2 regions of the Leifsonia stereocauli genome follow, and region 2 is predicted to be linked to the other one. Evidence: predicted binding sites of a transcription regulator. Region 2 holds the regulator's gene; the other holds the start of a gene.
What was found. The regulator HspR, encoded in region 2, represses chaperone genes until heat shock. The targets are predictions, from matches to a motif close to AAGTTGAGTCNNNNNGACTCAACTT.
Positions count from the first base shown of each region.

Region 1: the regulator HspR is predicted to act here: its motif matches at 1,932-1,956, upstream of AADV74_RS13140 (ATP-dependent Clp protease ATP-binding subunit).

Region 1 covers NZ_JBCAUN010000002.1:901,163-905,576, reverse strand. The annotation lists gene AADV74_RS13140 (ATP-dependent Clp protease ATP-binding subunit) at 1-1,915, opposite strand, end outside; gene AADV74_RS13135 (hypothetical protein) at 2,103-2,477, shown strand; gene AADV74_RS13130 (ABC transporter permease) at 2,550-3,314, opposite strand; gene AADV74_RS13125 (ABC transporter ATP-binding protein) at 3,311-4,126, opposite strand; gene AADV74_RS13120 (DUF1048 domain-containing protein) at 4,123-4,414, opposite strand, start outside.
Region 2 covers NZ_JBCAUN010000002.1:112,811-117,224, reverse strand. The annotation lists gene dnaK (molecular chaperone DnaK) at 1-22, shown strand, start outside; gene AADV74_RS09425 (nucleotide exchange factor GrpE) at 25-651, shown strand; gene AADV74_RS09420 (DnaJ C-terminal domain-containing protein) at 678-1,664, shown strand; gene AADV74_RS09415 (heat shock protein transcriptional repressor HspR) at 1,684-2,100, shown strand; gene AADV74_RS09410 (class I SAM-dependent methyltransferase) at 2,206-3,342, shown strand; gene AADV74_RS09405 (hypothetical protein) at 3,314-4,414, opposite strand, start outside.

The DNA.
Region 1 (4,414 bases), 790 kb from region 2:
CGGCCTCGTCGTAGCCGACGTATCCGGGAGGGGCACCGACGAGGCGCGACACCGTGTGGCGCTCGCCGAACTCGCTCATGTCGAAACGGATGACGGCACTCTCGTCGGCGAACAGCGAGGTGGCCAGCGTCTTGGCCAGCTCGGTCTTGCCGACGCCTGTCGGGCCGAGGAACAGGAAGCTGCCCACGGGACGGTTGGCGTCGCCCATTCCTGTGCGGTTGCGGCGCACGGCCTTGGCGACGGCGGTCACGGCGTCGTCCTGGCCGATGACGCGCGAGTGCAGCTCGGTCTCGAGCACGGCCAGGCGGTCGCGCTCACCCTCGGTGAGACGGTTCACCGGGATGCCGGTGGCCCGCGAGATGACGGCGGCGATCTCGGCCTCGTCGATCACTGCGCTCGCCGATGCCCGCGCGGAGTCGGCGGCCGAGACGACCTCGGCCAGCTTGACCTGCACGCCCGAGATCTCGTCGCGGATCCGCGATGCCTCCTCGTAGTGCTCGGCACTCACGGCGGCGTTCTTCGACGCCTCGAGCTCGGCGAGCCGAGCCTGCAACGCCGACACGTCGACCTTCACGCCGAGGCGCAGGCGCAGCCGAGCTCCGGCCTGGTCGATGAGGTCGATCGCCTTGTCGGGCAGCACTCGGTCGGTGAGGTAGCGGGCCGAGAGCTCGACCGATGCGCGCAGGGCGGCATCCGTGTAGCTCACGGCGTGGTGCTCCTCGTAGGCGGGCTTGAGTCCGTGCAGGATCAGTACGGCGTCCTCGATGGACGGCTCGCCCACCCGCACGGGCTGGAACCGGCGCTCGAGGGCCGGGTCCTTCTCGATGGTGCGGTACTCCTTGAGCGTCGTCGCACCGATGAGGTGCAGCTCGCCGCGGGCGAGGCGGGGCTTCAGGATGTTGCCTGCGTCCATGCCCTCGCCGGCTCCCCCGGCTCCGACCACGCTGTGCACCTCGTCGATGAAGACGATGATCTCGGTCTTGTGCGCCGCGATCTCGTCCATCGTCTTGGTGAGGCGCTCCTCGAAGTCGCCGCGGTAGCGGGTGCCAGCCAGCATCGCCGGCAGGTCGAGCGAGATGACGCGCTTGTCGCGCAGCTGCTCGGGAACGCTGCCGTCGACGATCGCGCTGGCGAGTCCCTCGACGATGGCGGTCTTGCCGACGCCGGCCTCGCCGACGAGCACGGGGTTGTTCTTGGTGCGGCGGCTGAGGATCTCGATGGCCTGCTCGATCTCGTCGGCGCGGCCGATCACGGGGTCGAGCTCTCCGGCCACAGCGAGGGCGGTGAGGTCGGTGCCGAACCTGTCGAGCATCGGTGTGTCGGATTCCGGTGACTCATCGTCTGCAGCATCCGTGCCCTCGAACCCGGTGTCGTCGCCGACGGTCTCGCGCATGCCCTGGGTGAGCGCTTCGGCCGTGACGCCGGCGTTGGCCAGCACCTGACCGGCCGGGGTGTCCTGGTTGAGTACGAGCGCGAAGAAGAGGTGCTCGGGCTCGATGTACGTCGACCCGGAGGCACGGGCCACCTGGTAGGCGTGGAACAGCGCGCGCTGGGCCGAGTTGGTGATGGTCGCAGCGTTGACGGATGCCTCCCCCGACGCACCGGGCAGCCGCTTCTCGGCGGCCGTGGCGATCGCGGCGGGGTCGACGCCGAGGCGCCTGACTGCGTCCTTCGCCGCATCCTCCGCGATGATGATGCGCAGGATGTGCAGCGCGTCGAGCTCGTTCTGGCCGCGCTCGAGGGCGAACCGGCCGGCCTGCTGCAGGATCTCCTGCGTACGGGCGGTCAGGAAACGGCTCAGGTCGATCGACCGCGGCGTGTTCGCGCGGGCGCGCTCGCCATCGAGGTAGCGGGCCAGGAACTCGTCGAACGAGTTGCCGGCATCGCCGTTCTGGGGTGTGAAATCGTCGGGCACGGGACCTCCTGAATGAAACTTGAGTGCCTTGCACTCAACTTCAACGCGGAGGGGGCGCGGGTATTCCCGGTGTCGTCGAATACGCAGAAGAGGCCGAGGGCGCGCCCCTCTTCCCGTCGACCCGGCGCGAGGGAACCGGTGGTGCCACGAGCATCGCGCCGCCACTTCGACCCCCTAGGCTCACCCCATGCCCGTTGCCGCCATCGCCCTCTGCGTGATCCTCGCGGCTCTCGCGATCTTCCAGCTCGCCCTGATCCTCGGCGCCCCCATCGGCCGCTTCGCCTGGGGCGGGCAGCACCGGGTGCTGCCCGCGAAGCTGCGCATCGGCAGTGCCGTGGCCATCGTCATCTACGCGCTGATCGGCACGCTCGCGCTCGATCGCGCATCCGTCATCGACGTCGTTCCCGACGCAGTGTCGACCGTCGGCATGTGGGTGGCGTTCGGATACTTCGTGCTGGGCATCCCGCTCAATGCGATCTCGCGCAGCAGGCCCGAGCGCTTCACGATGACCCCGGTCGTGATCGTGCTCGCCGCGCTCAGCCTCCTCGTCGCCCTGGGCTGACGCGACGACGCCCGCCTCCTGCGAGAGGAGACGGGCGTCCAGGTGACGGATGCCACGGGCGCGGCAACCCGGTCAGCTGAACTTGCGCTTGTAGATCGAGTTCGCCCAGACGTAGGCGACGATGAGGATGCCCACGAGCCAGGCCAGGGCGATCCAGATGTCGCTGCCGACGGGCTGCCCGGCGAACAGTGCTCGCGTGGTGTCCACGATGCTGGTCACGGGCTGGTTCTCGGCGAACCAGGCGACAGGGCCGGGCATAGACTCCGTCGGCACGAACGCCGAACTGATGAACGGCAGGAAGATCAGCGGGTAGCTGAATGCGCTCGCGCCGTCGACGGTCTTCGCCGAGAGCCCGGCGACCACGGCCAGCCAGGTCAGCGCGAGGGTGAACAGCACCATGATGCCGGCGACGGCGAGCCAGGTGACGAGATCGGCTCCGGTGCGGAACCCGAGGATCAGCCCGACGCCGATCACGATCGCGATCGACACGAGGTTCGCGACCACCGAGGTGAGCACATGCGCCCAGAGCACACTCGACCGGGCGATCGGCATCGACTGGAAGCGTTCGAAGATCCCGCCCTGCAGGTCGAGGAAGAGCCTGTACGAGGTGTACGCGATTCCCGACGCGATGGTGATGAGAAGGATGCCGGGGAGCATGTAGTCGATGTACGACTCGTCGGAACCCGTGTCGATGGCTCCGCCGAGCACGTACACGAACAGCAGCATCAGCGCGATCGGGGTGACCGCGGTGGTGATGATCGTGTCGGGGCTGCGGAGGATGTGCCGCAGCGAGCGCCCGGTGAGCACACCGGTGTCGCCGAGAACGTGGGTGGTCATCGCTGTTCTCCTTCTGTCTGTGCCGCGGCAGCGGCATCCGTGGTCCCGGTCACGCCGGTCAGGGCGAGGAAGACGTCCTCGAGGGAGGGCTGCTTCTCGACGTATTCGACCGTCGCTGCCGGGAGGAGACGCTTGAGCTCGGCGAGGGTGCCGTTCTGGATGATCGTGCCCTCGTGCAGGATCGCGATGCGGTCGGCGAGGTGTTCGGCCTCGTCGAGGTACTGCGTGGTGAGCAGCACCGTGGTGCCCTGACCCGCGAGAGTCTTGACGGTCTGCCACACCTCCTTGCGCGCCTGGGGGTCGAGCCCCGTGGTCGGTTCGTCGAGGAAGATGATCGGCGGGTTGCCGATCAGGCTCATCGCGATGTCGAGCCTGCGCCGCATTCCGCCCGAGTAGGTGCCGGCCCGGCGACTGCCAGCATCCGTCAGCGCGAAACGCGTGAGCAGCTCGTCGGCGATGCCGCCCGGGTTGCTCAGGTGTCGAAGCCGCGCGACCAGCACGAGGTTCTCGCGTCCGGTGAGCACCTCGTCGACGGCGGCGAACTGGCCGGTCAGGCTGATCGATTCGCGCACGTCACCGGCAGAGGCGACGACGTCGAATCCATGTACGGATGCCGCACCGGCGTCGGCCTTCAGCAGCGTCGACAGGATGCGCACCAGCGTGGTCTTGCCCGCCCCGTTCGATCCGAGAAGGGCGAAGATGCTCCCGGCGGCCACGTCGAAGTCGACGCCCCGCAGCACCTGCAGGTCCTTGAAGGACTTCTGGATGCCCTGCACCCTGATCGCGGGTGCAACGGCTGTTGGAGTGGTCACTTGTGGCCTCCTTCGGCGTCCTCGATCGCCTTGTTCAGGCGAGCGCGCTCCTTGTCGATCCACTGCTTGCCGCTGTAGGCCTGGGCGAAGGTCTCGGCGAACTCGGCCGGGTCATCGCCGACGATGTCGCGAACGGGGGTGCCGTCGACCGCAGCGCGCTCCCAGAGGTCGGCCAGGTCGGTGAACATGGTGATGAGGGTGTCGCCGTCGACGACGCCGCCGGCATACATGAGGTAGCGGTGCATCGCCTTGGCGGCGGTTCCGTACGGCTCGGGGAGGCCGTCGATG
Region 2 (4,414 bases):
CGACGACGAGGAGCAGAAGTAACCATGGCCGACGATCGGGACAACGAGAACACGGCTCCTGAGCCTGCGAACGACGGCCCCGAGCAGCCAGAGACCGACGGGGCGTCCGCACAGGACGCCCCCGAGGCTGGACTGTCGGATGTGGACGTCGAGGACGGCTTCGAGGGCCCTGACGTCGAGACCAGCCTGTCGGATGCCGACCTGAGCTTCCTCTCGGGTCAGTCCTCCGCCGAGGAACTCGCGGAGCAGCACCTCACCGACCTCAAGCGGGTCACCGCCGAGTACGCGAACTACCGCAAGCGCACCGACGCGAACCGCGAGGTCGAGCGCGAGCGCTCGATGGGCGAGGTCGTCAAGATCCTGCTTCCGGTGCTCGACGACCTCGACCGTGCCGAGAAGCACGGGGACCTCGAGGGGGAGACGCCGTTTTCGACCATCGCGTCGAAGCTGCGCGCATCCGTCGAGCGACTCGGACTCACGCCGTTCGGAACCGTCGGCGACCTGTTCGACCCGAACATCCACGAGGCGATCTTCCAGCAGCCGACCGACGAGGTGGAGACTGACACCGTCGCCGACGTCGTCGAGACCGGCTACTACCTGGGTTCCTCCATGCTTCGCGCGGCCAAGGTCGTCGTGAAGGTTCCGGCCTAGGCCCCGAACCCTCAGAAGGGAGCCAGATGGCCAGCCAGGACTGGTTCGACAAGGACTTCTACAAGGTTCTCGGCGTCTCGAAGGATGTGACGCAGGCCGACCTCAAGAAGACCTACCGCAAGCTCGCTCGCAAGTACCACCCCGATTCCAACCCGGGGAACGCGGCAGCCGAGGCGAAGTTCAAGGAGATCAGCGAGGCCAACTCGGTGCTCTCCGACCCCGAGCAGCGCAAGGAGTACGACGCCGTGCGTGCCATGGGCGGCGGTGCTCGCTTCACGGCGGGCGGCGCCGGTGGCCAGGGCGGCTTCGAGGATGTCTTCGGCGGCATGTTCGGCGGTGGAGCGCGCGGTCAGCAGTCCAGTCAGCAGACGCAGTTCGACGATCTGCTCGGCGGCATGTTCGGCGGTCAGGGCGGGCGGTTCGGGCAGTCGAGCGGTGGCTATCGCGGCTTCGGCGGTCCGACTCCCGGTCGCGATGTCTCGGCATCGACGACGCTCGACTTCCAGACGGCTGTGACCGGCGAGACCATCACGCTGCAGACCTCGGCCGGACGCGAGATCAAGGTGAAGATCCCGGCTGGAGTCTCCGATGGGCAGAAGATCCGGTTGCGCGGCAAGGGCGAGCCATCGCCTGACGGCGGAACACCCGGTGACCTCATCCTCACCGTGGCCGTGCGCAAGCACCCCGTCTTCGAGCGCGACGGTCTCAACCTGCGCGTGACAGTGCCGGTGACCTTCGTGGAGGCCGCTCTCGGCGCCACCATCGAGGTGCCGACGCTCACGGGCGAGACGGTGAAGCTGCGCGTGACCCCGGGTACGCCCGGCGGCCGCGTGCTGCGGGTCAAGGGTCGCGGCGTCTCCACGACGAAGGGCACGGGCGACCTGCTCGCCGTCGTGCAGATCGCCGTGCCGTCGCACCTCTCGAAGGAGGCGCAGGAGGCCGTCGAGGCTCTCGCTGCAGCCCTCCCCTCCGAGAACCCGCGAGACGAACTGCTGGCGCGAGCCCGCGGTTGACGGACAGTGGGGTCTGCGGATGAATGAGCACAGCGCCATCTTCGGCATCTCGGTCGCGGCCGAGCTCGCCGGGATGCATCCGCAGACCTTGCGCCAGTACGACAGGCTCGGTCTCGTGTCTCCGTCGCGCACGACGGGCCAGTCGCGCCGCTACTCGATGCACGACGTCGTGCAGCTGCGCGAGGTCGCCCGGCTGAGCGCCGAGGGAGTGAGCCTCGAGGGCATCAAGCGCGTGCTCGACCTGGAGAACCAGGTCGTCACCCTCACCAAGCGCGTGCACGAGCTCGAGGCGGCGCTCGCCGACGAATTGCTGCAGCGTCCGGGCCGCCGGGTGTTCGCGGCAGGTTCAAAGGGCGACGTCATCTCGCTCAAGGCGGGCACCCGCGTGCGCCGATCGACCCAGCTCGTGGTCTGGCGGCCGCTGGATCACGAGTGACCTTCGCTCGCTGAGGACCGAGCGAAGCGACCGTCCGAAGCGTCGCGACCTGCTGCGCTTCGACCGCGCGCTTCGCGCGGGCCTCAGCGAGCGTAGCCTTGGCACATGTTCGAGTTCGAGTCCCTCCGCCGGTTCCCCGACGTCGAGGCGCCGAACCTGTTCGCCTCAGACGCGGCCGACAGGCTCATCATCGACGAGGCTGGCCCGGCGCTGCTCGATGCGGAGCCTGCATCCGTCGTCGTCATCGGCGATGACTACGGAGCTCTGACCCTTGGTGCTGCTGCGCTCTACGAGGTGACCGGGATCCGCACCCACCAGGACGACCTCTCAGGCGAACTGGCGCTGGCCGGCAACGCCGCTGCCACCGACCTCGCCGAGGTCTACACCTCCCATGCGCTCGACGAGAAGCTGTTGACCGGCGCCTCCATCGTGCTGCTGCGCCTTCCGCGTGGCCTCGACGCCCTCGATGAGATCGCCGAGGCCATCGCGCGCTTCGCCGCCCCCGACGTACGGGTGGTCGCCGGCGGTCGCCTCAAGCACATGACCCCGGCGCAGAACGAGGTGCTGCTGCGCCACTTCGGCCGTGTCGACGTGAGCCTCGCGCGCCAGAAGTCGCGTGTGCTGCTCGCCACCGAGCCACGGCAGCGTGCCGCCGATGGAGCACCAGCCACCCCGAGCTGGCCGCGACGCAGCCACGACGACGCCCTCGACCTGGAGATCGTGGCTCACGCGGCCGCCTTCGCCGGGGCATCCGTCGACATGGGGGCACGGATGCTGCTGGGCCACCTCGGTCAGGCAGCTCCGGATGCCGCAGGCGTGATCGACCTCGGATGCGGCACCGGGGTGCTCGGCACGGTGTTGGCGCTCCGCCGCCCCGACATCCGCGTGCTCGCCACCGACCAGTCCTCCGCCGCTGTGGCGTCGGCCCGCGAGACGGCCGAGGCGAACGGCGTCGGCGATCGCGTGAGCGTTGTGCGTGACGACGGGCTCAGCACACAGGCCGACGCCAGCGCCGAGTTCATCGTGCTCAACCCCCCGTTCCACATCGGTGCGACCGTGCACACGGGCCTGGCGCACAAGCTGTTCGCCGACGCCGGTCGCGTGCTGGCGCCGGGCGGCGAACTCTGGACGGTCTGGAACACCCACCTCGGGTATCGCTCGGCGCTCACCAGGCTGGTCGGCCCGACGCGTCAGGTGGCGCGCAACGACAAGTTCACGGTGACGGTGTCGACGCGCCTGTAGATCCGGTCGCGCGGGCCGCGTCGGTTCGTGTCGGAACGGCATCCGTGGCGTCATCTCGGCCCAGCCTCCAGAGCTCGTGCACAGTCCAGCCGAGCAGCACGACCAGCAGCAAGTTGCGCACCCCGAGCACCGACGCCGCCCACGGGTTCAGGTCGATGAGCTCGAGGTAGAACAGCGGGAAGACCAGGGTGGTGGCCGCCGCGATGACCGTGAGCAGGATGGCCGGAGCCCGCCAGGCCCGCCCGAGCTGCGAGATGCCGACCACCACGATGGGCGCGAGCCACAGCATGTACTGGGGTGATCCGACCTTGTCGAACACGATGAACGCCGTCGCGAGGGCGAGGGCTCCCGTGAGCAGCAGGCGCGAGGCGTCGGCGCCCCCGCGGCGTCGGTGCGCCCAGCCGATCAGTATCGCGATCACGGCGACGGCGGCCAGCATCACGCCGGTGCCGTTCTCCATGATCCAGATGTCGCCCGGCCCGCTCACCTCGCGGGTCTCGAGCGCCCAGTCCTGGTAGACCTCGGCACCAGGAACGTGGACGATGGCCATCCACAGCCACGGAGTTCCGAGCACGGACTCGAGCTGGAGATGGCGGCTGCCCTGCGTCGTGAGGAAGCTCGTGACGTGCCAGAGTCCGCCGGCAGCAACGGCGATCGCGATGATGGCGAACGAGGTGAGCGCCGCCGACAGCGCGATGACCCGGCGCCGTCCCGAGGAGATGACGGCGGCGAGCAGCACGGCCGCCGGCCACACCTTGATCCACGCGGCCGCGGCGAGCAGCGCCGCCGCGAAGCGGGGCCGTGTGCCCAGCAGCACGAGTGCCACGATCACCATCGGCCCCGTGAAGCCCTCGAGTCGCAGCAGTGCCACGGGGCTGAGAAGCAGCAGGGTGCCGAGCCACCACCACGCCGCCGGGTAGGCGCTGCGTCGCCTGCCGGCATCCGTCAGCACCCAGAGGGAGACGCCGTTCGCCGCTGTGAGCAGCAGGAACCAGACGAGTTGGTACGCCCCGGCGCCGAAAATCGCCGGCAGGACGACGGGCGCGAGGGCGCCGACCGGGTAGACCCAGTC